DNA from 4 places in the Neobacillus niacini genome. Region 1 is predicted to be linked to each of the others. Evidence: riboswitches for the same ligand, from Rfam matches in the RefSeq annotation. Region 1 holds a riboswitch; each other region holds the start of a gene.
The links. A riboswitch is a leader RNA that binds a small molecule or an ion and turns the genes downstream of it on or off. The one in region 1 is predicted to bind S-adenosylmethionine.
Positions count from the first base shown of each region.

Region 2: it holds a riboswitch for S-adenosylmethionine, as region 1 does, so the genes downstream of both, ACN6MT_RS20735 (BMP family lipoprotein) here and ACN6MT_RS09915 (methionine ABC transporter ATP-binding protein) in region 1, are expected to answer to the same signal.
Region 3: it holds a riboswitch for S-adenosylmethionine, as region 1 does, so the genes downstream of both, mtnW (2,3-diketo-5-methylthiopentyl-1-phosphate enolase) here and ACN6MT_RS09915 (methionine ABC transporter ATP-binding protein) in region 1, are expected to answer to the same signal.
Region 4: it holds a riboswitch for S-adenosylmethionine, as region 1 does, so the genes downstream of both, ACN6MT_RS28655 (sugar ABC transporter substrate-binding protein) here and ACN6MT_RS09915 (methionine ABC transporter ATP-binding protein) in region 1, are expected to answer to the same signal.

Region 1 covers NZ_CP183883.1:2,113,514-2,121,321, reverse strand. Annotated here, with positions in the region: gene sufC (Fe-S cluster assembly ATPase SufC) at 1-719, opposite strand, end outside; gene ACN6MT_RS09925 (MetQ/NlpA family ABC transporter substrate-binding protein) at 1,167-2,003, opposite strand; gene ACN6MT_RS09920 (methionine ABC transporter permease) at 2,020-2,685, opposite strand; gene ACN6MT_RS09915 (methionine ABC transporter ATP-binding protein) at 2,678-3,703, opposite strand; SAM riboswitch class I at 3,852-3,956, opposite strand; gene ACN6MT_RS09910 (O-acetylhomoserine aminocarboxypropyltransferase/cysteine synthase family protein) at 4,080-5,396, opposite strand; gene ACN6MT_RS09905 (hypothetical protein) at 5,415-5,774, opposite strand; gene ACN6MT_RS09900 (thioredoxin family protein) at 5,905-6,213, opposite strand; gene ACN6MT_RS09895 (toprim domain-containing protein) at 6,217-6,573, opposite strand; gene ACN6MT_RS09890 (YusG family protein) at 6,703-6,942, opposite strand; gene gcvH (glycine cleavage system protein GcvH) at 7,055-7,438, opposite strand; gene ACN6MT_RS09880 (arsenate reductase family protein) at 7,513-7,808, opposite strand, start outside.
Region 2 covers NZ_CP183883.1:4,198,354-4,206,161, forward strand. Annotated here, with positions in the region: gene ACN6MT_RS20725 (ABC transporter permease) at 1-707, opposite strand, end outside; gene ACN6MT_RS20730 (ABC transporter ATP-binding protein) at 673-2,211, opposite strand; gene ACN6MT_RS20735 (BMP family lipoprotein) at 2,277-3,296, opposite strand; SAM riboswitch class I at 3,485-3,593, opposite strand; gene nadR (multifunctional transcriptional regulator/nicotinamide-nucleotide adenylyltransferase/ribosylnicotinamide kinase NadR) at 3,740-4,762, opposite strand; gene pnuC (nicotinamide riboside transporter PnuC) at 4,763-5,458, opposite strand; gene ACN6MT_RS20750 (NUDIX domain-containing protein) at 5,472-6,236, opposite strand; gene ACN6MT_RS20755 (DoxX family protein) at 6,438-6,812, opposite strand; RNA gene rnpB (RNase P RNA component class B) at 7,006-7,387, shown strand; RNA gene ffs (signal recognition particle sRNA large type) at 7,443-7,708, shown strand; gene helD (RNA polymerase recycling motor HelD) at 7,770-7,808, opposite strand, start outside.
Region 3 covers NZ_CP183883.1:5,290,274-5,298,081, forward strand. Annotated here, with positions in the region: gene ACN6MT_RS25915 (methylthioribulose 1-phosphate dehydratase) at 1-320, opposite strand, end outside; gene ACN6MT_RS25920 (2-hydroxy-3-keto-5-methylthiopentenyl-1-phosphate phosphatase) at 314-985, opposite strand; gene mtnW (2,3-diketo-5-methylthiopentyl-1-phosphate enolase) at 986-2,188, opposite strand; SAM riboswitch class I at 2,265-2,373, opposite strand; gene ACN6MT_RS25930 (pyridoxal phosphate-dependent aminotransferase) at 2,451-3,629, opposite strand; gene ACN6MT_RS25935 (carbon-nitrogen family hydrolase) at 3,745-4,527, shown strand; gene ACN6MT_RS25940 (ATP-binding protein) at 4,562-5,614, opposite strand; gene ACN6MT_RS25945 (thiamine pyrophosphate-dependent enzyme) at 5,789-7,808, opposite strand, start outside.
Region 4 covers NZ_CP183883.1:5,831,470-5,839,277, forward strand. Annotated here, with positions in the region: gene ACN6MT_RS28630 (Ger(x)C family spore germination protein) at 1-385, opposite strand, end outside; gene ACN6MT_RS28635 (GerAB/ArcD/ProY family transporter) at 382-1,479, opposite strand; gene ACN6MT_RS28640 (spore germination protein) at 1,479-3,023, opposite strand; gene ACN6MT_RS28645 (threonine/serine exporter family protein) at 3,193-3,633, opposite strand; gene ACN6MT_RS28650 (threonine/serine exporter family protein) at 3,647-4,408, opposite strand; gene ACN6MT_RS28655 (sugar ABC transporter substrate-binding protein) at 4,520-5,629, opposite strand; SAM riboswitch class I at 5,757-5,863, opposite strand; gene ACN6MT_RS28660 (MFS transporter) at 6,096-7,310, shown strand; gene yfkAB (radical SAM/CxCxxxxC motif protein YfkAB) at 7,335-7,808, opposite strand, start outside.

The DNA of each region.
Region 1 (7,808 bases):
GCTTCTAAGCGTTGTGCTAGTTCTGGTCCGCCTGATTTTACAACACGGCCCTGCATCATAACGTGCACATAGTCAGGAGTGATATAATTTAAAAGTCGTTGATAGTGAGTAATGACTAAACAGCCAAAACCTTCTCCGCGCATTTGATTAATACCTTTTGAAACAACCTTTAATGCATCGATATCTAATCCAGAGTCAATTTCATCTAAAATTGCGATTTTTGGCTCAAGCATCATTAATTGAAGGATTTCATTACGCTTTTTCTCTCCACCAGAAAATCCTTCATTTAGATAACGTTGTGCCATGTCGAGGTCCATCTCAAGGAATTCCATTTGCTTATCCATTTTACGAATGAACTTCATAAGTGAAATTTCATTTCCTTCGCCAAGACGGCTATTTAAAGCAGAACGTAAGAAATCAGCATTTGTTACACCGTTAATTTCGCTTGGATACTGCATAGCCAAAAATAGACCTGCGCGTGCGCGCTCATCTACTTCCATTTCAAGGACGTTCTGATCATCTAACATAATAGAACCGCTAGTTACTTCATATTTCGGATGACCCATGATAGCAGAAGATAAAGTGGATTTACCCGTACCATTTGGTCCCATGATTGCGTGAATTTCTCCACCTTTTATCTCGAGGTTTACACCTTTTAAAATTTCTTTCCCATCAATTTCTACATGTAAATCTTTGATCGTTAATGTTGACCCAGCCATATATATACCTCCGCAAAGATAGTTTTGTATCTTGTAGCCTAAAACACTAGCCCAAAATTCTATTCTCACTTTATTCTCATTACAATCTTATAACAAATAGAATCTGTTAGCAACTCATAAACAGTAATAACTTTATATGAAGGAAAAAGAAATTTTATTTTCACTCCATACATTCCAAATGAGAATTAGAATCAGACAAGATGTACTTGTAACATAATAATTCTAAACTGATTCATAATGTGAACGCTTTATGTAGTCACATACGAATAAAACTATAACGTATTTATCTCTATTTTGCCAAGACTTCGACATTATATTTGATACCTATTTTTACCTATCCCATTCGATTCATGTATATAATGTGATAGATAAAAGAAAACCAGTGAAACATCTTCACCGGTCTCCATCTATCTTCGTATCGTTTTTGACTAATTTTCAATCTAGAACTTATTCACCCGGTATTACAGCACCTTGGTACTTTTCTTCGAGGAATTTTTTAATTTCATCTGATTGCAGAACTTCTACGAGGGTTTTAATTTCCTCACGGTCTTTGTCCTCTGAGCGAACCACTACAAGGTTTGCTGGTACAACGTCATCGCCCTCAAATGCGATTCCGTACTTTCCAATGTCAATACCGCCTTCTAATGCGTAGTTCGTATTAATTACGACCGCATCTCCTTCACCACTTTCAAAAGAAGAAGCTAATAGTTTTGCTTCAATTAGAGTTGAGAAATCAAGCTCCTTGGGATTTTCAATAATATCCTCTACTCTTGCATTTGCTCCAACGCCTTCTTTAAGCTTAATTAATCCTTCTTTTTCAAAAATAGGTAAGATACGTCCATGGTCACTTAGTGAATCACTCATAATAATTTTTGCGCCTTTTGGAAGGTCATTAAGGTTTTTGTATTCCTTAGAATAAATACCGATCGGTTCCTTATGAACTCCGCCTACACTTACAAAATCAAAATCCTTATTTTCTTCCATTTGCAGTTCTAAATAGCCTGGTGTTTGAAAATAGTTTGCGTCGAGTTCTTTATCCCTTAACGCTACGTTTGGCAGGATATAATCTTGAAAAACTTGCACTTCTAGGTCAATCCCTTTTTCCTTTAATAAAGGTTTTGCCGCCTCTAACACTTCAGCGTGCGGTACAGCAGATGCACCCACAACTAATTTTTTGTTTCCATCTTCTCCTGCTTTATCAGCAGTATCGTCTTTAGCACCACCGCAAGCTGTTAGTGCAAGTGCTACTAACGCAATGATAATTAAACCAAATGCTTTTTTCATAATCTAACTCCTCCTGTTATCGTTTATCTGTTTTTTTTGTAAAATAATCCCCAATAAATTGGATGATAAAAACCAAAATTAAAATGGCAATTGTTGCAACTAACGTAACGAGCGGTCTATTGCGCTGAAAACCTTCTAGGTAGGCAAAATGACCAAGTCCCCCTGCTCCAATTACCCCAGCCATTGCGGTGAAACTTACTAACGAAATAGCAGTAACGGTTAGCCCTGATATTAAGGCAGGCAAAGATTCTGGAATTAATACTTTAAAAATAATCTGGCTATGTGTTGCTCCCATTGATTGTGAGGCTTCAATAACACCTTTATCGATTTCTCTAAGAGCAATTTCCACCATTCTAGCGTAAAAAGGTGCTGCTCCAATAATTAAGGCAGGAAGCGCCGCATTTGCACCCAGCATGGTTCCAACCAATAATTTAGTAAAAGGAATTAATAATACTATTAAGATAATGAACGGTATGGATCTAAAAATATTTACAAATCCAGCAATAAGAACATTTATACCTCTGTTTTCCCACAAATTACCTTTATCCGTTAGAAATAACAGCAGACCTAGTACTAATCCTAAAATAAATGTAATAAGGACTGAGATAGTAGTCATATAAAGGGTTTCACGAGTGGCTTCTAATAATTGAGTCCACTTTACCATTTCTGTAAAGTTAGCCATTACTAATCACCTCCACGCCGACTTGCTGGGAGCGAATGTAATCCACTGCCTTGCTAACCTCTTGTTCACTGCCATCAAGGTGGATAAAGAGAGTCCCATATGAACCACTTTGCGTTTGCGAAATTTTCCCCTGCAAAATATTGACTGTAACATTATTTTGACGGATTAAATTCGTGATTAACGGTTGCTCGACTGAATCGCCAATAAAGGATAATTGAACAACTTTACCTGATTGATAGCGTTCTAACAAATGTTCAGCTGTTTCTTTTGTTTCTTCAGGCTCGGTAACTTGTTGAACAAACCGTTTCGTAATCTGCTGTTGAGGGTTTTTAAATACCTCTAACACCTGTCCAAGCTCAACAATTCTACCACTTTCCATAACTGCGACCCGATGACATATTTTACGAATGACATGCATTTCATGAGTAATCAACACAATTGTTAATCCAAGCCTCTTATTGATATCTACCAATAAATCCAATATAGAGTCCGTGGTTTGAGGATCTAGGGCGGAAGTTGCTTCATCGCAAAGAAGTACTTTTGGATTGTTGGCCAGTGCCCGTGCAATTCCCACACGCTGTTTTTGACCTCCGCTTAGCTGGGAGGGGTAAGCATTTTCTCGGCCTTCAAGACCCACTAAATGAATCAACTCTTTTACTCTTTTTTGTCTTTCTGATCCGCCTACACCTGCTATTTCCAAAGGAAATGCGATATTCTCGCTAACTGTTCTTGACCAAAGCAAATTAAAATGCTGAAATATCATACTTATTTCTTGACGTGCTTTTCGAAGTTCACTGCCCTTGATTTTTGAAATAACACGGCCAGCAACGGTAACAGATCCTTCTGTCGGCAGCTCTAGTCCATTCAGCATTCGGATTAAGGTACTTTTTCCAGCGCCACTATATCCGATCACTCCAAAAATTTCTCCCTCTTTAACGTCTAAATTTACATCATCAACAGCTTTTAACTGTCCCTGTTTAGAAGGAAAAACTTTTCGGACATCTTTTATAGAAATCATTTCATCACCTACTTCTTATCCAATAAAATAATAATTGCAAAACGCTTCAGTATAGGGTTTGACTGTTTTTAGAAAAACATTCTTATATTAGAAAAATTAAAAAGCCTTTCTGCAATAGGCAGAAAGGCATTATAAATAAAAGACCTTTCTCCCATCTTCCAAAGCATTCGCTTTGTGTGAATTGGCACCATTTCAATAAATTGACGGTTGCCGGGCTTCATCGGGCACATCCCTCCACCTCTCTTGATAAGAGTATATCATTCAGTATTTAATTAATACGTTCATGTATTAAAGCAATCATTTTAGTACAAAAATTATCTTAACATGGATAAAAAAAGGTGTCAACGGAATTTTCTACAAATTTCGATAATACTTATTAAGCTTTTGCCTTTAAAGAAGCAACACCCGTAGCCTTCTCAATCGCTGCTTCCAGGTCTTCAATTAGGTCCTCTACATTTTCAATGCCTATAGAGAGTCGAATTAAGTCCTCAGAAACTCCTGCAGCCTTTAGTCCTTCTGCATCCAACTGTTGATGAGTGGTGCTAGCTGGATGGATAATTAAGCTCTTTGCATCACCTACATTCGCTACGTGCGCAAATAGTGTAATAGAGTCAATTAATTTTGCTCCTGCTTCTCTTCCACCTTTTATTCCAAATACAATCATAGAACCTGCGCCTTTTGGCAGATACTTATTTGCCAAATCTTGATCTGGATGAGAATTGTGCCCTGGATATGATACCCATTCTACCGCGGGATGATTAACTAAATATTCAACAACTTCTTTCGTATTGGCAATATGTTCTTTCATCCGTACGTGAAGTGTTTCAAGACCCAAGGTGAATTGAAATGCATTTTGCGGGCTTAATGCAGGTCCAAGGTCACGTAATAACTGTACGCGTGCTTTAACGATATACGCTGCAGCACCAAGTGCTTCCGCATATACGAAGTCATGATAACTTGGGTCAGGAGTAGTAAAACCGGGGAATTTCGGAGAATTCCAGTCAAACCTACCTCCATCAACAATAATTCCGCCTGTTGTTGTTCCATTACCCAAAAGCCATTTTGTTGCAGAATGAATAACAATATCAGCACCATATTCTATCGGTCTGCAAAGGTAAGGCGTAGCAAAAGTGTTATCAATAATTAATGGAACTCCTGCTTCATGGGCAATTTCAGCTACTTTTTCAATATCAAGAATTCTTAAAGACGGATTACCAATCGTCTCGCCAAACACAGCTTTTGTTTTATCCGTGATAGCCGCACGGAAATTTTCTGGATCTTCGGGATCTACAAACTTTACCTTTATTCCATATTTCGGAAGAGTAACGGCAAATAGGTTGTAGGTTCCACCATATAAATTAGAAGCTGAAACAATTTCATCTCCTGCTTCAGCAATATTTAAAATTGCCAAGGTAATGGCAGCCATTCCGCTTGCAACTGCTAGGGCGCCAACTCCACCTTCAAGTAAGGCAACTCTTTCTTCAAAAACCGTTGTAGTCGGGTTGTGGATCCGAGTATAAATATATCCGCTCTCTTTCAACGCAAAAAGATTTGCAGCATGTTCAGTATTTTTAAATTGATAGGCATTATTTTGGTAAATAGGTACAGCTCGTGCACCTGTTACTGGATCTGGAGCTAACCCTCCATGAACACTCAATGTTTCGAAACGATAATTCTTTTGATTTTCCCCCATACTAACACTCCTTCATTTTTATGAAATAAATTTTTTATAGCGCTCCTCTGGTTTGGTTAAATAAAAGATTGATTCGAGAAGTAAAATGGTACGAAATGGAGCTCTAACTTTTAGCTGTCCGTTGTTAATAAGAATTCTTAATTTCTCTTTTCCTTCAAGCAGGCCATAAATGGACTCACGTTGACCGCTGATTTCGTATGTAACAGCCCTACTGTTATAATCAATGAATAAAGTAACCTCTCCCTCATGAAAAACGAGGAAGTTTTCTTGACCATCACATACCAACTTTATTTTTAGCCCATCTAATTTTTCTATTAACTTGAGAACGTGACCGCGTTTCTTGATAGCAGAAATGAAAATCTGTATCATTTCCTCCATTTTTCATCACTCCGATTAACACTCCATTCTGTTATATATTCAAGTAAACAGGCTCGGATTCCTTTACAATCTCATCGACAAATTTCTACTTTAAATGACAATTAAAAAAACAGACGCGTCAGCATCTGTTTTATAGTAACAACTGTTTAATTTTCTCATATAGGAAAGGAACCGAGTTGAATGCATAAATCATTTCAACCAATTCTCCATTCTTAATAAAAAGCAGACAGGGAACACTTTCAATTTGAAACTTATCTGCCAGCTGCGGATAAAAGTTCAGATTCATTTTCCCTATTTTTACATCAACCATATTTTCAATAACTTGAAGCATTCTCGACGCTACCTGACAAGTACCGCATAAAGGCGTATAGAAGTATATAAGTCCAGATGAATGACTATTTAAGAATGATGATATTTCATCTAGGTTCCAATCGTTCATTTTTTAACCCATTTCTAAAAATTCAGAATGAACATCGATATTTGCACCTAAAAGGACTGTGGCAAGATGGTACACTGGTGCAGTTGCTACTTCACGGTACATTCTGTCTATATAAATATGTTCAGCTTGTGGGAATTCCCTTTTTAATTGCTTGCGAAGCTTTTCGCCTGCATCATCCGCGTCCACTAGGATATAAACCTCTTTATCCTCGAGTGTATCAATTAACTCATCCAATTTTGTCATACTGATTGTTCCATTGGTACAGACAATCTCCATCGGTTCCTTCAGGATACTCTTTACCTTTTTCTTATCTGATTTTCCTTCAACAATCAGAACTTTATCACCATACGTGTCATTCATCATTCATCACCTATACGAAAGAGAATTATTTGTTTGATGTTAACATATTCAACAAATTTAATTACGTGTGAATATATTAACTATACCATGATTGTTTATTTGATAATAGGTGTTTGCTTAGGATTATGCTTAACACCATCCACCATCATCACAATCTGTATATTTTGCGTCCGGCTGTTCCGTAACGGTTACATTTTGGTAAATTTTTCGCTGTTCTACTTGAAATTGTTGATCTAACTGAAAAGTCATATCCCCTGGTAACTGTATTTTACCGATGGACGTGTTATCAAGAAATAATTCCATTTCACCGTTTTTCATTTTTCCAACTACTCTATCTGTCACATCAACCTTTTGCTGTTTCAATGTCATTCCAAGAGCTCCTTTATTTAAAGTTTATTATAGTATCTCCTGGTTTTAGAATATACAAGGTGCGAATTTTTCCCATAAAAAAAACACCTTGCGTAACAAGGTGTTCCGAAAATTAGTCTTCTTTAATCATCGCTTCATATTGTTCTGCTGTCATAAGTTTTTCCATTTCACTGCTATCAGAAGGCTCAACGACAATCATCCATGCCTTTTCATATGGAGATTCATTTACAAATTCAGGGCTGTCACTTAAATCTTCGTTAACGGCAACAACCTTTCCGCTTACCGGTGCATATAATTCCGAAACTGTCTTAACGGATTCCACGCTGCCAAATGGCTCATCAGCAGTTACTTCGTCGCCCACTTCAGGAAGTTCAACGAAAACAATGTCTCCTAATTCAGATTGAGCAAAGTGGGTGATACCCACTCGAACTGTTTCTCCTTCAACTTTTACCCATTCATGTTCTTCAGAATAACGCAATTCCTTTGGTGTAGTCATTAAAAATCCCTCCATTATTTTCTAATATCGTTTATCGATATTGATTGGTACTACCCTAATTACTTTTTTTGTGTTTACAGCCACATTTTCTCATACTCATCTTCTTTAAAGCCAACAGTCACTTTTTCTCCATCCGTTACTAATGGTCTTTTGATTAACATCCCATCTGAGGCTAACAGATCTAGCAGCTCATCTTCAGAAGCAGTGGGTATTTTATCCTTAATACCCAGTTCACGATACTTTTGCCCGCTTGTATTAAAGAACTTCTTTAACTCAAGGTTGCTCTTTTCGTAGATATCCTGAAGTTCAGCGCGAGATGGTGGAGTTTCAACAATATGTATTTCTTTGTAAGATAAATGATGTGCATCTA
Region 2 (7,808 bases), 2.1 Mb from region 1:
CCGCCATACTCAGCAAAAAATGGGTTATAGCCAAGCATTCTTACTTCATATCCCGCTGAGGTGAATCGAAGTATAATAAATAGAATAATCGCTAAAACAATGGCGATCACAAATCCCATATGAACACTCATACCTGGGAATAGCTTAGGCAGCCATGCCACCTGGTCAATCATCGGCGTCTGCGCTAAAGCAGCCGAGCCACTTTTGTCTTGAAACGGGTGCGAAACTAAATAACCGGCAAATAATACCGCTACATAGTTTAACAGTAAGGTAGAAATCAATAATTGAACTTTAAATCTCGTTTCCATCCATCCCGCAAGAAGCGACCATAAGCCCCCTCCTAAGAATCCAGCCGCCAATGCAGCTAGTATTTTAATGATTCCAGATCCAGGAACATATAAAGCAGCAAGTGCAGCACTGACAGCACCTAACACCATTTGACCTTCTGCCCCCATATTGAATACACCAGCACGAAAGGCGATGGCCAGCCCTAAACCGATCAAAATGATAGGAGTGGCGCGCGCAAATGTAGCAGTAACAAAGTAAAAGTTACCAAATGCCCCGTCCCACATGACTTTATAGGTTTCCAAAACAGAAGCCCCTACTAAACTAATCGCAACGGCACCTGTCAGGAGTCCGATTAACACGGCCGTAAGAGGCTGTACCAACGATTTAAGCAGTTGTTGTAGTTTTCGCTTGCGATTCATTCTCGTTTCCTCCTGCCATAAGTACGCTTAATCTCTCTTCCGTCGCTTCTTTTCGATTAAGGATGTCCACAATTTTCCCTTCATACATAACAGCAATTCTGTCTGATAACGTCAGTATTTCCGTTAACTCGGATGAGACGAGAAGGACTCCGTCTCCATTATTTCGTTTCTCTATGATCGCTTCATGAATATATTCCATAGCGCCGATATCTACACCACGTGTTGGTTCTGCAGCAATGAGGAAATCTGTTTCAAATCCAAGTTCACGGGCGACAATTAATTTTTGCAAATTTCCGCCTGATAGGTTTCCGGATTTTTCATCTAAGGAAGGTGTTTTAATTTCAAAACGGTCAATCCATCCTTTAAGAAGCTCGCGGAATCCATTTAGTCGAATGAAGGAAGAATGATTGAAGGTTTTCTTTCGATAATACCCCATTAAACCTGTTTCTTCGACAGTCGCTTCCTTCGCCGCTCCCCATAGGTAACGGTCTTCAGGAATATGGGCAAGACCCGCACTTCTTCGATTTGCTACAGATGTGCCATCCAAGATTGTCTCCCCTAAGCGAATACTGCCATTATCGATTTTTCTTAAACCTGTAATCGCCTGGATTAGTTCGGACTGACCATTCCCTGAAACCCCTGCAATTCCGACAATTTCTCCACGGTGTACGGTTAAAGAAAGATCATCCAAAATGGGTTTCTCCTCTTTCCCGCCAATGGTGAGGTTGTCGACTACTAGAAGAGGTTCACCGTCCAATTGGACTCGCTCGGTAAGCTTTTGGAGCTCACGTCCAACCATCAAGGTAGCTAACTGTTCAACATCTGTATGTTGTTTTAACACATTTCCTGTCACCCGGCCATTTCTTAGCACGGTAATTTGGTCCGCTACCTTCATTACCTCTGGAAGCTTATGGGTAATAAGAATAATACTCTTGCCCTGAAGTGCTAAAAATTCAATGGTTTTTAAAAGTTCCTCAACCTCAAGAGGCGTCAACACCGCTGTAGGTTCGTCGAGGATAATAATATCCGCACCCTGATATAACACTTTTAATATTTCAATCCGCTGCTGCTCCCCTATCGAGCAGTCCCCAGCTTTTTTCAATGGATTCACATTGATTTTATACTGATTGCTTAGTTCCTTTACTTTTTCGGCCGCAGCTTTTCTATTAAAGAAACCATTCCGTTTCGGTTCATGACCAATAACAATGTTTTCTGTTACAGTAAAATCAGAGAATAACATGAAGTGCTGATGGACCATACCAATTCCATTTTCAATCGCCTCGAGCGGTCCCGAAAATTTGACGTTCTTACCATTAAGTATGATTTCCCCGCTGGTCGGCTGTTCAAGTCCATAAAGCATCCGCATTAGGGTCGTTTTTCCGGCACCATTTTCGCCGACAATGGCCAAAACCTCTCCTTTTTTCAAATGTATTGAAATCTTGTCATTCGCAAGAAACTCACCGTACTTTTTGGTCATTTCCTTCATTTCTAACACATAGGTCATGGTTTGCCCCCCTTTAAAAATCGAAACCGACTACATCATTGTGCAGTCGGTTTACTTTTTTCAGATTAATTGCTCAGTGGATTTTTGATTTCTCTTTTTCCAGATACAATTTCTTCGTGAAGTGCTTTTACTTGGTCAATCACTTCTTGTCCAACAAAGCTGTTAAGCGGAGTTTTGCTTTCATGTGTTACATATGTTAAGCCAACGCCCTTTTCCTTCAAGCCATACTCGACCACACCAGATTTAAAATTGCCATTTGCAAATGCTTTTATCGTTTCATAGGCAGCAGCATCTGTTCCTTTAAGCTGTGACAGAACTACGTGCTCAGGATCTACCTCAGTACGGTCAACGTCTTGACCTGATGTAAAAAATCCCTTTTCTTTTGCTGCTTCAAATACTCCTAGATCACCGACTGCAGCAGCCCCTGCCACGAAGTCTGCTCCTTTAGAAGCTTGTAATAAAGCTAATTCTTTTGCCTTCGCAGGATCTGTAAATCCTCCAACGTAGTTTACTAAGAACTCCGCGTCTGGATTGGTTTCCTTCAACCCTTGTTCAAACGCAACTGACCATTTTTTCATAAGTGGAATATCCATTGCTACTACCATACCCACTTTGTCGGTTTTGGTAGAAAGACCTGCTGCAGCTCCAAGTAGGAATGCCGCTTCGTGCTCTCTGAAATTTACACTTTGAACATTTGGAAGGTCTACAACGGTATCAATAATCGCAAATTGACGATCCGGATTTTCTGTTGCTACCTTTTTCAATGCATCCTCAGATTCAAATGATGAAGTAATGATTAAATCGTATCCTTCTGCCACAGCTACGCGAAGGTTTTCTTCGATTGCTGAATGATCAGTAGATTCGATTGTGTTCAATTCCACTCCAAATTCTTCTGCTGCTTTTTTTGCACCTTCATCCATTTGCTGGAAGAATGGGTTAACCCCAATTTTCTCAGGCAGAACAAGTGCGATTTTCTTCTTATCCTCTTTGTTTGACGAAGTATCTTTCCCAGATGATTCTTGTGCCCCACATCCTGCTACAAGCAGGACTAAAGCTAGTACGATAAGTGAAAGTAGTTTTCTCATGATGTTCCCCCTGTGTAATATTTCGTTTTTATTACTATTTGTCTACTAATTTACTAAAAAAGTTTAAATATAGCAATACAAAATCGAACATTTTTTAAATATTTTATTTTAATGTTCGTGTTTTGCTGTTTCGGCCCATAAAAAAAACCTCTTCCGAAAGATAGGAAGAGGGTTTATGACGATACTCTTCCTTATCTTTCAGAACGAACTCGTTCTGTAGGATTTGGCACCATACTATATAAATATAGCGGTTGCCGGGCGTCATCGGGCCAGTCCCTCTGCCTCTCTGGATAAGGTAAACGATATGTATGAAACGTAAACATTATAAACATCATAACAATAATAAAAACTAGATTTATTATATTTTAAAAGTTTTAAAATTACAATACTTTTTAAATAGTAAAAAAACAAACTGCTTTTCAACAGTTTGTTTTAGTGGAGAATTATTGCTGCAGCAATTTTTCAATATGTTGTATGGCACCTTTAAGCCGTCTCTCATAATCACCCATCAAGATCTTATAGTCAATATCATGCTTATTTAATAAATCCTTTAGGTGCAGATTGTTTTTGTCCCTAACTTTCTCATCACCGTGAACACGCAAGCCGTCATCCACCCATTTTACATCGGGCTCCAGGAAAAGCCATAGATCATAATCTTGTAGTTTTGCGATTTCATCAAGGATCGGCTGATCTGCTTCATTATATAGATGGGAGTAAAATTGAGTTACGATGGCTTCGGTGTCGATAAACACAAGCTTATTTGCTTTTTCAATTGCTTTAAATTCTTCCATCTTATGCCCATAAGCAATTCGTTGATAATCTTCTTTCACCATAATTCCGTCGCAGCCGCCTAATTCTTCACATAAAGACCGCCCATATTCCTCGACATAGGTAGTGTTATAGATTTTGGCAAGGTTTCGAGTTAAGGTTGATTTCCCACAGCTTTCTGTCCCAATTAACACAATCTTTTTTATAAAATAAGGCCGAACAATATCAGGAATAAACTCCCAATGTTTAAAGACACCCTCGTTACGAATGGTTGTAGCTGAGATGTTTACTTGTGAGCGCGTGGGATCAATCAGTTTATGCTTTGCACTAGGATATAATTCTTTAAACATCTCATTATATTCATGCTCTGAACTAAACACGTAACCGATTGGCTTTCCAATTTCTCTTTTTATGAATTGTGCTCCCTCTGCCCAATTGTAATTGTCGTTATCTTGATCATCTTCAATACTGATTACTTTTACATTCGGCATATCTTTGGTTAATTGCGAAAGCCAGCGTAACCGGATTTGAGCTGGAATATAGTTCATTTTTGTATTCTTACAAAGCTCTCTGTCTCGTAATTCGCTATGAGATAAAACAACATACAGTTCATCCACTATCGTTGAGGCGTGAACAATGGCATAAACATGACCAAGGTGCAGGGGCAAGAATTTTCCTCCGATAAACCCAATTGTCATTTAAGCCGCCTCCTGAATTTGTTTGATTGATAACTTTCTCCAGTTCACATAGCCGTAAATGCTATTGACCAGAAATGCTGACCACATGACTAACATGGAGACATCATTTCCACCTTGAGAGATAAGTGCACCCAGCCATAAGAAGATCGATAAGACATTGACTGAAATCCATAAGAGCCATTGTTCCGTATACCGTTTCAACATCAAAATTTGTGCTGCAATCGATAAAACATTTGTGGCTGAATCCGTCCATACAAGATTGCCGCCTAGGTATTTTAAGAAAAAGCCATATCCAATCGTAAGAATGAGGATCGATAACAACGTATAGAACCAGCCGGTTTTTGTAAGACTTTTTACCATGACATCTTCCCCTTTTACACCCTGTTCGGTTTTGTTCTTTTTCCACAAATAGATTCCGATAAATTGTACCGGAAAATAAAACAGCGCATTTAACATCACTTCACCGTAAAGACCATAGCCATATGCGATATAGGCGTAGGTTAATGTTTGGACAATCCCAAAATAGTAATTAGCGATTTTCCCCTTAGCAACCAAAACGACGCAAAGCATACCGCTTATAGATGAAATAAAGCCTAGTAGTGAGTCTGACCAAGCAAAGAACAAGTAAATGTTAATGAAAGTAAAGGTTAACAACCATCCTATTTCAAATCGCGTCCAATTCTTGAATATCCCCATTTGTATCTCTCCCCTAGCCTTTTAATTTATTTCTATAAACAGAAACAATTGGTTGATAATCGGTAAACCGGTACAGCTGCGCTGGTGTTTTTGAATAGGCATTTGATTTCTTTGGTTTTCCGTTTTCCAAAACCGCTTCAATAAAGGGCAGTGTGGGTGCTTTCCTAAAAAATGCGGCATCGGTCGAGATGGCTGGATCATCCAATACGGTTAATAAAACGCCTTGCAGCTCTGATAACACGAATACTTCCGGAAGGAAATGTTTTGCAAGTGTGGTGAGGGCCATATCCTTCTTAATAAACCATAGGGCGTCATCAATAATGCTGCGATGGTCGAATGCAAGATTAAGGGCTAGAGCCTCTTCCATAGAAAAGAGTTGAATATCTTGAGCATCATAAGTAGTTTTGCGGTTCTTTAAGGAAGATTCATTCGCTATGACATAATGAGCATTTGAGATAATCCAGCCTCTTTTGTCCCGACTTGGGGAATCATAAACGCCAAAATGTTTGATTCGCAGTCCATCCACTCCTGTCTCTTCCTTAAGTTTGCGTTCTGCAGCTTGTAATGCAGTCTCATCAGGTTGAACGAATCCACCTGGCAGTGCCCACTTTCCTGCTTCAATATTGGGGTTTCCTTCATGATCCTGCTCACTTCTTTTAATCAGCATAATCTTCAAACTTTTTATGGGTGGTCTATATTCCCCATTACTTTCCGATGTTATGGTAAAGACAGCAATATCACTGGTGTAACCATCTGGTGTTTGAAATTTGTTTCTCATATTATTTTTTCACCTCGTTTTAATTAACAATTTGTTAATCGTTAATTAAAATATATTCCAAAATTTGTTTTTCGTCAAGTAACAAATTTATGTGCGAATCCCCGATATACGTTCCAAACCGACCTTGCAGGGTTTAGGGAGCATCAAAAATAGCCTAGAGTCAGTTTCCCCTAGGCTAAGAATTTTTAGTTAGTTTTTGTGTTACCAAGTCCAATTCGTGATGGAAAGTAACATTAAAGCAGCGGCTGCTAATGCAATATTCTTTAGAAATTGATTCATCTCGCCTACTCTGGCGTTCTGATCGGTTTCTTTCCAGAAATTATGCATCATGAAAGCTGAAACAACGAGGAAAATTACTAATAAGTAAAGCCCCCATTCTACCCAGTATGCTGTGAGGATACTTAATCCTCCTGCCAGGAGCATTAATCCGGTTACCACAACAGATAGTCCTGGTGCTGGTACTCCCTTATAGGATGCATACTGCTTCAAACCTTGAAATTGGATGAAATGATTTAGACCTGAATAAGCAAAATAAAGACCAAATACTGCCCGACCAACCAGCCATAGCCAATCCATTCAGACATCATCCTTTCATGAGGTTACTAACTTTCTCTCTATATATATACATTAATTTGTTTAAATATTCGTTCACTTCAGGATTTTCGTTATGATGACACCCAAAATTAACCACCTCTGGAGAGACCCTCCTAATGACTATAATCCATTCACATGATATAGTTATAACCGTAGTCGAGAGACACAAACATGAAATGGTGAGTAATCGCGGCTCATGTATAATGAGTTGAGGAAAGTCCAGGCTCGCCCGGTGCTGAGACGCCCGGAGTGTTCGTGCCATCTGCAAAGGTGGGCAGCAGTATTTACTGCTGACGGCGGGGAAATGATGCTACGTCCATCATGGATATGCTCTTAGTACCCTGAAAGTGCCACAGTGACGAATTCTTCTGGAAACGGAAGAAATGGAACGGGTAAACCCCGCGAGCGAGCAACCCAAACTTTGGTAGGGGCACCATCCTGAGGGAAATGAACCAAACGGATGGATCGGTCATTTTTGACTGATAGTCATATGATTACACCTGTTGTGCGAGATTGGCATCGTTTGAGCACGAAGGAACAGAACCTGGCTTACAGCCATTTCATGCGCCAGCTTTATAAATATAACATAAGTAATAGTCTAGCCTATACATACCGTGCTAGACGGGGAGTTGGCGGTGCCCTATTACCCGCAATCCGCCATAGCGGGGTTGAACTCCTGCCCGAGGTTTGAACATGTAAGGTCTGCCTTGTAAAAATAGTGTTGAAAAACTGGGTCCTGCGCAATGGTACCTATGAATCTGGTCAGGTCCGGAAGGAAGCAGCCATAAGTAGTCACTACTATGTGCCGCGGGTCAGCCTAGTTTGAGCTAGTCTTTACAAGTAACGCTTGGTTGTTCTCATCAGAGGCAGGTGCACGGTGTTACATATACGAAAAAATAGTGACAGGTTCCATTCAAATTTGAATGGTGCCTGTCACTATTATTTTATATCCAAATGAGAAATGTTTACTTTTTCTAA
Region 3 (7,808 bases), 2.8 Mb from region 1:
ACCTCTGATATTACATTATTATCTATGGTGTGAACATGGAGACTACAGCCTGCTTTGGTTTTACGATAAATTTCGACGTGAAGCAGCGTTTCTGCAGAAGGCTTTAAGTGAGTTTCTTCAACTGCATACCCAAATTCATCTACTAACAAAAAGTCCTCTTCTGTACGTTTGCGTTTATCCTTACCACTCGCGGTAACCAGAAATTGCAGAGGATTATCACTTACCTTAATAGCAAGGTTGCCGCTTGTTCCCATAAACCAATCGCGCTCAGCTAGTTCATCCTTTATATCTGCTAATTCCAGCCATTTTTCTTTTAACATGATGTCCTCTTCACCTCAATCTGATCTTTAATTTCTTCTATACAATCATAAAAGGTAGTAAACCCTTTATAATTTAAACCCCATTCAGAACATTTTTTCTCCAGTAGATCTCTTGCCAGCACGAAATTTGCTTGTTTAGCCGCTTCAAGATCGGTTACGGAATCACCGATTACAATCTTATAGATATCTCCATCTTTATTTAGCTTACGGATAATACTAGGCTTGCAGCACCCGCATTCATTTTCACATAAAGAATCACAGGTATACGGCCATAGGATTTTTATATTTTCCCCTGAAAAATCGCTGTGGTTACAATAAATCCCTTCAAACGGACCGTATTTTTCAAGAATTGGATAAACAAAGAAATCAATTCCACCGCTGACAATATACAAAGGGATATTCTCTTTTCTTGCAAACTCCACAAATTCAGAAAACCCTTCTCGTATCCTGGCGTTTTCGATGGCAAACTTTGTAATTTCTTCTTTTTTGCTGCTTGGTAATTCTGCAAATAATTTACCTACACCTTCACTAATGGAAATCTCTTGTGATAAAATTTGGTCTTTAATTTGCTCCCAATTAGGTGGTGCAAATTTTTTCATGATTGCTATGATGTTATCACTCTCGGTAATTGTCCCATCAAAATCACAGTAGATAACAGGCTTCATCTATACTGACACCTCTTGATTTCCCCATAACTGCAATGCACTCTTAAGCTCTGGGTAAAGATGGGCACCTTCGGCTAGTGTTTTCCCCTGAAGATTTACTTCAATTGCTTGGCGGAATGCAAGTCCGCCGCCGCGGGCACCATTTGGATGACCATGAACGCCGCCTCCAGCGTTAATAACAGATTCAATCCCAAAGTCCCGAATCAAGAGTGGCACTAAACCTGGATGTATGCCTGCTGAAGGGACAGGAAACGACCGCTTTATAGTGTCCGCTTTGATTAATTCTTCTGCAATAGAAATAGCAGAGGATTTCTCTAATGCCACTGTTCCATATGGTGATGGAAATAGCGACAAATCAGCACCAGCAAGTCTAAGCAGCTTACCTAGTAATAAAGAATGAGAGAGGCCATACTGGGAAGATGATGTTAACGCCCCGCTTACAGCAGGATGAGCCATTAATGGCAATGCAATTTGATCATCCTCGCGTAACTCCTGCAGAACGTCCAATCCATAGGCAAAAACATTAAAAAGTAACAAGTCTGCACCAAGCTCTTTTGCTTTCCGTGCTTTGTCCTTCAATTGTGATGTTCTTCCTGTTAGATTTACCGCATACAAAGTGCGATGTCCGGTTTGTTCAAATACTTCCTGTAACACTTTTTTGCCTTCTGAAATTCTTTTTTCAAACGGAGTCAGCTCATTTTCAAAAAGAATTTCGTCATCCTTTACGAAATCAACACCACCAAGAGCCTGCTGCCTTAATTGCTCTGTTAGGAAACGAATATCCTTCCCAAGAACTCCTTTAAAGATGCTCATTAATAGGGGGCGGTTAAAAACCCCAAGTTTTTCTCGTAACCCTTCAATCCCAAATCTGGGTCCAGGAAATTTACTTTTTAATTCATTGTCAAACTGTAAATCTATTAATTTTATTTTTCCGTCTAATGAAAGTTTTCCAAAAACGGTAGTCAGAATAGCAGGAATATCATTAGAGAAATTAATCGTTGGATATGCTATACGGATTATCGACTGTTCCTCATTTATTCCCTCAGTCGATACTACTTTGCCCTTGTGCTTGCGTAATTGACTCTGTTCTAGTTCAGGTAAGTTCGTCCATGAACCGACAGTCAAACCTAAAGCAATTTCCTCAGCTTTTTTTTCTAGATTTTTTTCACCATGAACTAGGTAGGTAGCTATTAATTCAGTCAATTTTACTCTTCCTTTCTCAAAAAAACATAAAAAACCTCTTCCAAAAAAGAAGAGGTTAGCATCGCAAACTAACATCTTCTCATCTTTCAGCTTGTGCTGCAAGATTTAGCACCGTGCCTAACATAAATGTTAAGTCGGTTGCCGGGCTTCATAGGGCTTTTCCCTCCGCCTGCTCTCGATAAGAAAACGATCGTATTATTTATTGTTATCACGTTGATAAACTATATTTTGCATTATCCCAAGAATCACATTTTTTGTCAATCTATTTTTTGAATATTTCTAACTCACTAATTCTTCTAACCGCTTCACCTAAACGCTCCTCACTTGTGAGCAAACCAACCCGGACATAACCTTCGCCTAATTCACCAAATGCAATCCCAGGTGCCACAGCAATATGTGCTTGTTCCAGTAAGAGATCGGCAAATTCAGTTGATGTAAGTCCGTCAGGAACCTTTAACCAAGCAAAAAATGACCCCTTCGGCGCTGTCACATTCCAGCCGAGAGAACGAAGTCCGTCTATTAAGACATTTCTTCTGCGCTCATAGAGATGATTCAGTTCTCGAACACACTCCTGCGAACCGGTTAACGCTTCTCTTGCAGCTTCCTGAATGCCGCCAAATATGCTGCAATATAGGTGGTCTTGTAAAAGCTCAATGGCTGAAATAACACTGCTATTGCCTACAGCGAATCCGACACGCCACCCCGCCATATTGTAGGTTTTCGAAAGAGTATATATTTCAATCCCAACTTCTTTTGCTCCATCAATTTGTAAAAAGCTCAATGGCTTTACTCCATCAAACCCTATTGCCCCATATGCAAAATCGTGTACCACACAAATATCATTAAGGCTTGCAAGTTTGACCGTTTCCTCAAAAAATTCCTTCGTGGCTGCAGCTCCTGTTGGATTGTTCGGGTAATTAAGGAACATTAATTTAGCTCTTTCAATCGCCTCTGAAGATAAATCATTATAGTCAGGCAGGAAATTATTAGCTTCCCGTAACGGCATCATTACCATTTCTGCTTTTGCTAAAGCTACCCCAGATAAGTAATCTGGATAACCAGGATCAGGAACAAGCATTGTGTCACCTGGATCTAATAAGCATTGCGGAATTTCTACTAAACCAGCTTTACCTCCAAACAAAATGGCTACTTCCTTGTCAGCATCAATCGTAACGTCATATTCTCTTTTGTAAAAATCGGCGGCTGCCTGCTTTAAATAACGGTGTCCCTGAAAAGGGGAATACCTGTGATTTGCAGGATTAGCAGACGCTTCCTGCATTTTTTTCACGATATGATTTGGGGTAGCCTGATCGGGATTACCTTGTCCTAAATTGATTACATCATAGCCTGCTTCAATGTATTTTCCTACCTTTTTAACTAAAGAAGCAAAAAACTGTTTCGGAAGATTGTTTAAAATTTGAGATGTTGGAAATTGTTTCATCATATCACCTGCTTTAATTAGTACATTTTATTGTTGAATTCTAGTCACAAATGATATAACTTTTAAGACAGCTTGTAAAGAAAAAATTCCGAAATTTCAAATGAGGTGAAGTTAAGTGAAATTTAAAATAACATGTTTGCAAATGGACATTGCCTTTGGAGACCCAAATAAAAACTACCAACACGCAGAAAAACTTATCGAAACAGCAATGAAGGAAAATCCAGATATTATTGTTTTACCGGAGTTATGGACAACAGGGTATGATTTGACACGACTTGATACAATTGCAGACAGAAATGGTGAAGAAACCATTGATTTTTTACAGAAAGCAGCGAGGAAATATCAAGTTCACTTTGTTGGAGGTTCAGTGGCAAATCGAAGTGATCTAGGAGTTCAAAATACCCTCCTTATTATTGATAATGAAGGTAGGCTTGTACATTCATATAGTAAATTACATCTTTTTAAATTGATGAATGAACATCTTTATCTAGAATCAGGTAAGGAGAAAGGGTTATTTGAATTGGATAGCCGTACTTTTGGCGGAGTAATTTGCTATGATATTCGTTTTCCTGAATGGATACGTGCACATACCGCAAACGGAGCGGAAGCTTTATTCGTTGTTGCAGAATGGCCTGCTCCACGTTTATCGCACTGGAGATCACTGCTTATAGCAAGAGCAATTGAAAATCAGTGTTTTGTCATTGCTTGCAACCGATCCGGTTCCGATCCAAATAATGAATTTGCCGGACACTCGATAATTATTGATCCTTGGGGAGATGTTATTGCTGAAGCAGGAGCAAGTGAGGAGATATTGTCTGCAGTAATTGAGTTAGACCTCGTAAAAGATATTCGAAGGCAAATCCCTATTTTTGAAGATAGAAGGCCAGATCTATACTAACAAAAAAACCACTTCCTTTATTGGTAGTGGTTTCCTATACTTTAGCTAAATGATTCAATGGTATCCTAATCTTAAATAAGGTTCCTATCCCTTCTTTACTCTCTACTTCAATACTTCCATTATGTTCTTCGATAATTCGATAACTTACCATCAATCCAAGCCCCGTACCTTTTTCTTTGGTCGTGTAAAACGGCTCCCCAAGCTTTTTTATTTTATCAGAGGGTATTCCCTTTCCTTGGTCACAAATCGATATCTGTATAAATTGGTCATTGATGGTACTTATCGAAATCTTAATTACTCCGCCGTTTGGCATGACCTCAATTGCATTTTTAATAAGATTTATAAAAACCTTTTTTAATTGGTTTGGTTCACAATTAACGTACTCTAATTTATCTTCATAATGAGTATGAAATTGAACATTATATAGTACCGCTTGTGCACTTAATAAATCCACTGTTTCCCTCATTATTTGACAAATATCCTTCTCTTCATACTTGGTTTCTTGAGGCTTTGCCAAAATTAGGAATTCATTAATAATAGAGTCAATTCTCGCTAACTCTGAGGTAATGACATCATAATACATAGAGTGCTCGGCTTTAATACTAGGCTCTAGTAATTGAATAAACCCTTTCAAAGCAGTCATTGGATTTCTAATTTCATGGGCAATTCCCGCAGCAAGCTCACCAATAAGGTTTAGTCGGTCAGATTTCCTCAACTGCTCTTGCATTTGGGCCTTTTCAGTTACATCTGTAATAACAGTGAGATTCAATCCATCGATAATTCCGCGCTTTGTAGAGTAATCAAAATGTCTTACTACCCCGTCAGTCCCTTCAATCACCATGGATGAACATTGTTTACCATTATTTGTTACCTGCTTAAAATGATTAATTATTTCCTCACTTAAGTGACAAAATAAATCTAGTACAGAGCGTCCTGCCATTTTATCTTTTGAAAGTCCAAATATCCTCATGGCAGAACAATTGGTATCGACAATTTTATACATGTCATCCCATAAAATAAGTCCGTCCATGGAATCTTCAAAGATCCTTCGGAATTTTTGTTCGCTTTTAAGCAATTCCTTTTCCATTAAAACACCAGCCTCATGAAACCAAAATAAGGTAATTATATTTATCCTATATTCTACATTATAATAGAAAATCCTTTTTACTTGACAGAAAAATAATGACATTGTTAGGTATTCTGATTGGGAAAATCCAAAAAAGGTAAAGCGAAATAATGATCCGCTTTACCTTTTTATCAATTAAAGGAATGGATTTTCGTGCTTTGCTTTTAGACGCTGCCATCTTTTATCTACTTCTGCCTCAAATTCTTCTAAGATAGAGTTGTTTTCTTCTTTTAGCAGATGTTTTGTTTTACCCATATATTTTAGCCATTCAGAAATAGCTACTCGTTTATTTTTATCTTCCGGGTTGTAAGTAATGCTTGTAACCCCCTGTTCGACCTCATACAGCGGGAAGAAGCAAGAATTTACGGCCTGTTCTAATATCGTTGCCCCATAGCGGTCTTCCGATTTCCAATTAAGCGGACAGGTAATAAGAATTTTCCCATAAACTGTTCCTACATTCTGTGCATACCATTGTGCTTTCGCACCCTTTTTTATTAAGTCTTGCGGGAACGCTTCAGCGCCTGTAAATACGTAAGGAATATTGGTTGCCGCCATAATTTGCGCGGTATCTTTATGATGGAATCCTTTTCCCTTTTGTGCCTTACCAACACCAGACGTACTTGTCATATGACCAATTGGTGTAGAATAAGACATTTGAGAGCCTGTATTCATATAACCCTCATTATCATATTCAAGCATAATTAGCTTATGCCCACGTAGTGCTGTACCTATAGCAGAACCCATACCGATGTCCATACCGCCATCACCGGTAATCATAACAAACGTCGCATCATCAGAAACCTCAATTTCACCGCGGCGTTTTAATTCAAGGAATGCTTCTAATGTTCCCGATAACGTAGCAGCACCATTTTGGAATAGATTATGAATCATCGTTTGTTTATGGGAACTGTGCGGATAAGAGGTCGTCGTTACATATGCACAGCCTGTTTGGAATAATGTAACGATATCCCCTTCTATTCCTTTAAAGAATAGTTCCAGCCCAGCAAAAATACCACAGCCTGGACATGCTCCGTGCCCTGAGGCAATTCGCTTCGGTTTAGTTGTCAGTGCACGAAGCGGAGGTATTTTCACTTTAAGTTTATTGGTTTCTTCATCCATTTTTACTTCTATTAAACCAGAATTATACACATCACCGTGCTGCGGTGTGATTACAGGCTTAAGGATTTTCTCCGGATTGCCCGGTACATGACCGTAATAATCAAATGGCTTTTCAGCGAATCCTTTTTCCATCGCTTCAATGGTCATATCGAAGAAATTTTCAGCATCACTTGCGTAGAAATCTTTACCTCCTAGACCAAAAACACGGCTAAGAACAATCGTTTGATTATTTCTGTCTTCTTGGAGTGCTGATTTTACTTCATGAGTTAAGTTAGGACCATTAGCACCATATGAATCTGCTCGCTCACCTACTAATAATGCTTTTACATTTTTAAGCGCTTGACGGATTTCTTTAGCCGGAAATGGACGAATGATATTTGGGCTGATTACACCAGCTTTAATACCTTTTGCACGTAATTGGTCCACAACATCTTTTGCTGATTCAGCAGCAGAGTTTAATAAGAATAATGCAACTTCTGCATCTTCCATTTTATATAAATCTAATACCGGATATTCACGGCCGGAAATACGGGCATATTCAGCCGCGACCTCTCTAAAAACCTCACCAGCCGCATATATAGCTTCAGATTGTTGGAAATGGTTATTGATTAGATCATCACCATTCATATGTGCACCAATCGTGACAGGTTTTTTTGGATCTCTAGCAAAATGATAATCTGTTGGACACTCACCCACAAATTGTTGGACCACTTTTCTATCTTTAAAGTATTCTACCCGGCGTTTTTGATGTGATGTAAAAAATCCATCATAGGCTACGATTACTGGCAGACGCACCTTTGAGTGTTCTGCAATTTTAAGTGCCATAATATTCATATCATAAACGGCCTGTGGTGTTCTGGCGGTTAAGATGACCCAGCCAGTATTTAAAGCAAAGTAGAGGTCAGAATGATCGCCTCTTATATCTAGTGGTCCACTGACTGCACGCGTTACAAGATTCATTACCATTGGAAAACGGGTCCCGGCCTGTACAGGAAGCTGTTCGATCATATAAAGAAGCCCATTTGCACTAGTAGCA
Region 4 (7,808 bases), 2.3 Mb from region 1:
CATCAACCGCTACCACTCTTGTATTCATAGAAAATGTTGGATTTCGATAAACAGTATCCAAGATTGTGAACCAATCTCCTTGTTGCAGAATACGTTTCCCCACTAATAATACTTGAATCTTCCCAGCCGTTACCTCTCCTGTTGTCAAAGCGTCAAAAAGTCTTCTGGAATCTCGTATCGTTTTCGCTTTTACTTCATATGATTCATTTTTTGCACCTGCACTAAAAACTGGATTTACTTCATAAAAGACAAGGTTATTTTTATCATCTAAATCAATACCAAGGATTAAGGCAAGTGTCAAATCCTCTAAAGGAGCTTTCTTGCCGCAGCTAGAAAGGAAGACGATAAGGAAAATCAAAAGAGTCGCATGAAACCAACGTTTCATTTAAGTTCCCTCCTTTTTAGGTGAGAGTACAGCAAGAGATATAACCATAAACATAGCGGAAGAACATATCCAATTAGTAAAATAATAGGTTCACTTACTTTTTGAAGCTGTGTATTTTTGTTAAAAGATTGAGGTAAGAAAAAAATATAGAGAAGGTTAAAAATTAATAACCAACCTACGTATTTACTGTGATCTTGTTTACCCAATAATTGACTAGCAGAAAATACAGTTACAAAAAAGATTGGCAGGACAGTCGTAGATATGACAAAAATATACAATGATAAAAAAACGATTTCTAACCGTTCTAAGAATTTAAATTCTACTATTTTTAACAGATTTATGGTTGGTTCTTTAAACTGAGTAATTTCATCTGGACTGTAAAATATAAAAGCAACAATGGTGATTATTAAAAATACGAACAGCGTAAGGGTATTGGCAATGACTATTCCGATGGATGCTTTCTGTTTTTGCTGTAAAAAAGGGTAAAGGAAAAAGGCGACTTCGAATCCCATAAAGGAGAATATCGTTGTTTTTGCTGCGGTAAGGATTGGTTCCCATCCTTCCTTTATGATAGGAAGCATGTGCAGCCAGTGAGCTTCTTTTAATGGATTGAAATAAAAGAAGAGCATCCAAATCGTCATAAAGAATACCAATTCAGCATACCTGCCTAATATAGTTATTTTATTTCGAACAATCAGGTAGCTGGGTATGGATAAGAGCAATAGTATGATAAGGATATTTGTTTGTGTTAAAATCCAAAATTGAATAAACAGACCTTCCCGAATAAAAACGATAGAGCCAAGAAAAGCGAAGTACAAAATAAAAATAAAAGCTGCGATTTTTCCACACCATTTACCAAAATAATGCGTGATTAAATCAATAATATTTCCATTAGGATAATGCTTCATCACCTGTATAATGAGTAAACTCGCTAGTGTAGAGATTAACCAGCCAATAAGAAGGGGGATCCAGCCATCTGTTCCTGCTTTTTCAGCTAATTCACGCGGCAATGTTAAGAGACCGACTCCAGTCTGGACTCCATGTATTAAAAAAATATATTGCATGAATGTAATTTGATTTTGTGTATATTTCATCAATATTCGTCACCCTTTGGACGATTTGAGTTTGCTTTTTTGCTTTGAATCGCTCTTGTACTTTCAGGGCGTTTTACCATTGACCACGCAGGGAAACGAATAATTAGATCCTTCCAATCTGGAAAGCGTAAGGGAGCAATGGGACTGCCATAAGGTGTACCTAATGATTCGAGTGCAACAAAATGGGCAATTAATGTCATTAGTCCAACTGTGAGTCCCACAAATCCGAACCATGATGCTGCAATCATCATTGGAAACCTGAGCATCCGAATGGCTGCACCCATATCATAATTTGGAATAATAAAAGAAGCGATTGCCGTCAAGGCAACGACAATCACCATAATATTACTAACGATGCCTGCTTCTACAGCAGCTTGACCAATGACGATACCACCCACAATACCAACGGTTTGACCAATTTTTGCAGGAAGACGTATACCGGCTTCACGCAGCATTTCTAATGTAATTTCCATAATGATTGCTTCTATAAATGGCGGAAACGGAACCTTTTCCCTAGATGCACCAACCGATAAAAGCAACTTTAATGGGATAATTTCAAAGTGAAAGGCAATGACAGCAATATAGGTTGCCGGTAGAAATATAGCAACTAAAAACGCAAAATATCTCATGAGGCGAATGAAGGATGCGGCGATCCACCTTGACGCATAATCATCCATACTCTTGAAAAAAGTTTCAAATGTTGCAGGGCCAATTAGGACATTAGGGGATCGATCCACTATAGTCACGATTCTTCCCTGTAATATTTCTGCAGCAGCAAAATCAGGACGTTCCGTTAAAAGGAGTTGTGGAAACGGAGAATAAGGGTTGTCCTCTATATACTCTGCTAGGGAAGCTGCATTTAAAACACTATCGACTTCCAGCTTGTTTATCCGGTCTACAAGCTCCTTCAGTACCTCTGGATTTACAACATCGGCTAAATACATAATGGTAACCTTCAAGTTTCCTCTTGCACCAACAGTCATTTCCTTCATTTTCAATTCTCGGTTTGGAATATGCCTGCGAATCATCGCGATATTGTTAATTCCTGTTTCTGTGAACCCTACATGTTCACCTCTTAAGGAAGACTCAATGTTCGTATCCTCAATTCCTCTTTGCGGCCATCCCTGTGTATCAAAAATGAATGCTATATTCCGCTGATCAATAAATAAGACACTATTTCCTTGTAAAATTGCATTTTCTATTTCCTGCCAAGTACTCTTCTCTTTTACTAACCCCAGCGATACCTGTACTTCAAAGTCTTCCTCCTCCTTATTCGCTTCGAATAACAACGGGCTCAAGACATGATTATTAACCGTCTTTGTATCGGTGAGACCGCTTAAATAAACAAGAGCCGCTGAGCACTTTGTTTGTTTTATGGTAAAGTTCTTTACAACTAAATCGGGAGTCTCGCTAAAACTCTTCTGTATTTCTGCAATATTTTCGAATAAGAGTGGACTTATCACTTTTTCGGTGAGGTCATTGTTCTGCATTTTGAATGAACTTTGCTGTTTCTGTTTATTACGATAGTTTCGAAAAAAAAGCATAAAGAGAACCCACCTATTATGGAATAAGATAGGTTAGTTTGCATCTTTATATGGAAGGATATGCAATCTAATCCAACTTTCACCTAAGCACTGGCAACAAGGTACAATCTTCTAGGCAACAACGAAAAAAGCAAAGGCTGCCCTCTGCTTTAATCAAAATTATGTGTTTTTAGAGATTTGCTCTTTTTATTCTACGAACTATCTGATTGATAACTTCTGAAAAAACAAGACCAAAAGCGATTGAACCTGAGAGTAACGTTACCTTTGCACCTAAAGCCAAAGCTTGATAGTAATCGTCCTCGACAAAATTCCTCATTGTATCATACGCCAAACCGCCAGGAACCAAAGGAATGATTCCTGCAACACTAAAAATTATAACAGGCGTTTTATAAAATTTAGCTAACTCTTGACTAACAATCCCAACAAAAAGAGTGGCTCCAAGTGTAGCTAAAACGGAATCACCTGAATACTTTTCCGCTATATAATAGATAATCCATCCACCCATTCCAACAAATCCGCATTTTACTAACGTCTCCTTCGGTGCATTAAAAATTACGCCAAAAGCGGCTGTGGCAATAAAGCTTGTGACTAATTGTCCAATGATGTCCACATTAAGCCTCCATTTACAAAAAAGATAATACTACCGCAATTCCTGATCCAATAGCAAAAGCAGTTAAGAATGCTTCTGCACCTTTAGATAATCCCGACACTAAATGCCCAGCCATTAAATCTCTTACAGCATTCGTGACTAAAAGTCCTGGAACTAACGTCATGACGGACCCGATAATAATTTTATCTAACTGCTGTCCTGCCCCTATTTTCACAAGAAAAAACGACAGTAAGCCAATGATGAATGAGGCCAAAAATTCAGAGAAAAATTTTATTGGTATATATCGGTGAAAGTATAAAAAACCGAAATACCCTACTCCTCCAGTTAACATGGCTGGGATAAAATCGATCCACTCACCCCTAAACATAATCATAAAACAGCCGCTTGCAATCGAGGCTGCCGCAACCTGAACCATAAATGGAAAGGTCACATTTAATGAATCAAGCTCTTTTAGAAGTGTTAGAGCTGATTCTAGATCTAATTCTCCACTACTAATCCTCCGTGAAATACTATTTACCATGGCCACCTTTTTCAAGTCAGTTGATCTTGTTAATATTCGAATCAACTTCGTTTTGGTCGGCTCGGCACCTTCTGCAGAAAAAATAATTCCTGTCGGTGTTACATAACTGTGCGAATTCTCAATTCCAAAAGCAGCGGCCATTCTCATCATCGTATCCTCAACTCGATAGGTTTCCCCTCCGCTTTGGAGCATAATTTTCCCCGCAAGCAAACAAACTTCCATTATTTCATATGTACGTGTTTTTTCATTTTCCATCAATCCTTCACCACTATTACTCTTTCTTAATATGATTTCCTAAGTTTAATCAAAAACTTTCTGTTTATCAATAAAATAGACGCCAACCGTATAGGCAGGCGTCATAATAGGTTATTTTTTATAATGTTCTTTTAACTTCTTCATCCATTCCTCTTCAAAGGCAGCAGATTGACCCCAGCCCGGAATAATATCAGCCAGGTTTACCATATTAACAGGTTCTTTTGATTTTTGAAGATCTTCTTGTGAGATTAATGATGCTTCAAGATCGAACGTTTGTGGAGTTTCTTCTCCTGCAAGTTTCTTCGCTAATAATCTCATGTTAACAGCTCCGATTAACTTTGGATCAACCGCTGCTGTATATTTCCAAGCACTGCCATCTCTTTGGATTTCTTGTAAATCCGCATTTGAGACATCAATTCCATATAACTTAACTTCTTCTCTTCCAGCTTCTTTAAGTGCACGCGCAGCACCGATCGCAAAAGCGTCCCATGTTGCAAAAATGGCATCCAGTTTACCTTTTGGATATTTGTTCAACATAGCCGCAACTGCATTTTGTGTTTGAGTGCTTGTGTCAGCAGAAGCCACACCAAACCGCTCCACTTCCTTGATTCCTGGGTTCTTTTCCAATACATCCTGGTAAACTTTATTTCTACGAACCATTGGCGGGAATCCATCCACCCATAAATATGCAATATTCGCTTCACCATTTGTTTCTTTCACTAATTGATCAAGTGCCAGCGTCGCAAGTGCTTCATCATCCTGTGATGTTAGCGTAACTCCATCCACCGTTGTTAGGTTTGCATTAGAGTCAAATGCCACAACACTTTTTCCAGCTTCCACGATTTTTTTAACATCATTGATCGTAGCATCATCATCACCATGAGAAATAATAAATCCATCATAGTTTTGATTTAACGCTTGATTAATGGCGTCATGAAATTTTGCTGTATCTCCATTGGCAGTAAACACATCTACTTTGAAACCAAGCGCTTCACCCTCTTGTTTAGCACCAGCTAAGAATTGAGCTGTATGATCGTCCCCGCCGATTTTTCGAATTACCTTAATTTTTGGCTGCTCACCATTTGAGAAAACTTCTGGAACTCCCTCAATTTTTGTATTTCCGGTCGCCTGCTTTGTTTCTCCCCCAGAAGCACAGCCTGTAAGCAATAGTGTGGCTGCAATCGCAGATACAAACGTGCTCTTAAATAAATTCTTTTTCATGTTAAAAGCTCCCCTTTTTTGTTTTACGTGCATTCCTACCAACGTTGCTCCTAGGAGGGTTTCTGTAATAAAACAAAAAACCTCTCCAGAAAAGAGAGGTTTCATCACAAAAAGAAGGACTACTCCTCTCTTATCTCTCAAAACAATTACTTGTTCTGCAGGATTTAGCACCAATTCCAACGGAACGGTTGCTGGGCGTCATCGGGCCAGTCCCTCTGCCACTCTTGATAAGAGAACGTATTATTTTACTTGTTTAAAGTATTAAACTAAATTTAATCTCCTATTAACAATTTGTCAATAGTATTATCTAAATATTTTTAATAGAATAATTAGTTTGTAGCCATACCATATTACTTTTGCATGTAATAGATGTTACACAACAGGCCATATTACTGTCATTATTTTAAAAATTCGCTATTATTATATTTAGGAAAGCGAAATATTTTTCAGAAAGAAGTGGACGGACATGACTAATTCAGAAATGGCCAAACGGAATATTGTAATCATGTGGTTCGCAAACTTCTTTGTTGCCGGCAGTATGACGATGGTTCTGCCCTTTATTTCGTTGTACATAGAGACCTTCGGAGACTTTTCTGAAAAATACGTTCAACACTGGTCAGGAATAACCTTTGCCGTTACATTTGTATCCGCCTTTATTTTTTCTCCCATATGGGGGAAAATTGGCGACCGTTTCGGCAGAAAAAAAGTTCTGATAATTTCAGGCATCGGAATGGCGTTTTCGATATTTCTAATGGGCTATGTGCAAACCGTTTGGCAGCTTTTCCTTTTAAGGCTGTTGATGGGGTTTTTTACAGGTTTTATTCCAATGTCACAAGCTTTTATTTCTACCCAAACCCCAAAGGAAATAGCAGGAAGGGTACTTGGTACATTACAAACAGGCAGTATCACAGGATCCCTTCTCGGGCCAATGCTTGGCGGCGTATTAGCAGATTCACTCGGATACTCCTTGACTTTTAAGTGGACTTCTATTGCTATTTTTGTTTCGGGTCTGCTGGTTTTTGCAACAAAGGAGTACAAAATTGAACCGAAAAAGGGTGCAAAATCACATTATAGCAGCAAGGAAGTAATATTACATATAATTAGAAATCCAGTATTATTAACTGTTTTACTCATTTCTGCATTAGTTCAGATTGCCCATTTTAGCATTCAGCCCATTTTATCTTTATTTGTTACAGAACTCCACGGGCACACAAATATAGCCTTTTACTCAGGTATAGCTTTTTCAGCCGCTGGGTTAGGTAATTTGCTAATGTCAAGAAATTGGGGCAAAATTGCAGATAAACACGGATATATTAAGATTCTTGTGATTCTGCTTTTTGTATCTGGAATCATCTATCTTCCTGGAGCAATTGTCACCGATTATTGGCAATTAGTAATCATTCGTTTTATACTTGGAATCGCGATTGGCGGAATTATTCCCGTCCGTATTGCGTATATACGACAAGAGGCACCCATCGCCATGCAGGGTGAAGTTCTAGGTTATAACACTAGTTTAAGGTTCCTTGGAAATATCGTTGGTCCAATGTTGGGCGGATTTATTTCAGGTTATTTAGGATTTTCTGCTGTATTTATCAGCACGAGTGCATTATTAATCATCAGCGGAATCATATTATCTATCTCAATGCATAAACACCCAAACCTTGTGAAACATACAGCATAAAAAAAGCAGGAGCTCCTGCTTTTTTTATTTGCTTATATTGTTTTGGAGAATGGAAAAATCCAAATCCTGATAATAACTATTTTTAACTAAAATATTAGGACCCAAACAGGATACAGCTGGACAATGACAACTCAATTCCTTAGAGATGACAGAGGATTGCCAGTTTTCATACGCGTCGGTGAGCTTGGTATTTAGCACATTCCCTAATGCCGGCGTATCACCAAAATCGGTAACGATTATATCACCATTAAAGATGTTAACATTAAGACGGGACCTGCCATCAGGGTCATTTCTGACCGTTACCTTTCGGCTTTTATAAAGTCTGGATAAAAGCTCTAAATCCTCTGTCTTATGGCTGCAAGCATAAAAAGGCAGTGTCCCAAAAAGCATCCATACGTTTTCATCACGAATATTTAAAAGATGATGAATAGCTTCCCTTATTTCATTCAGTGACAACGTCTCTAGATTACTAGCAAAATCACTCGGATACATGGGGTG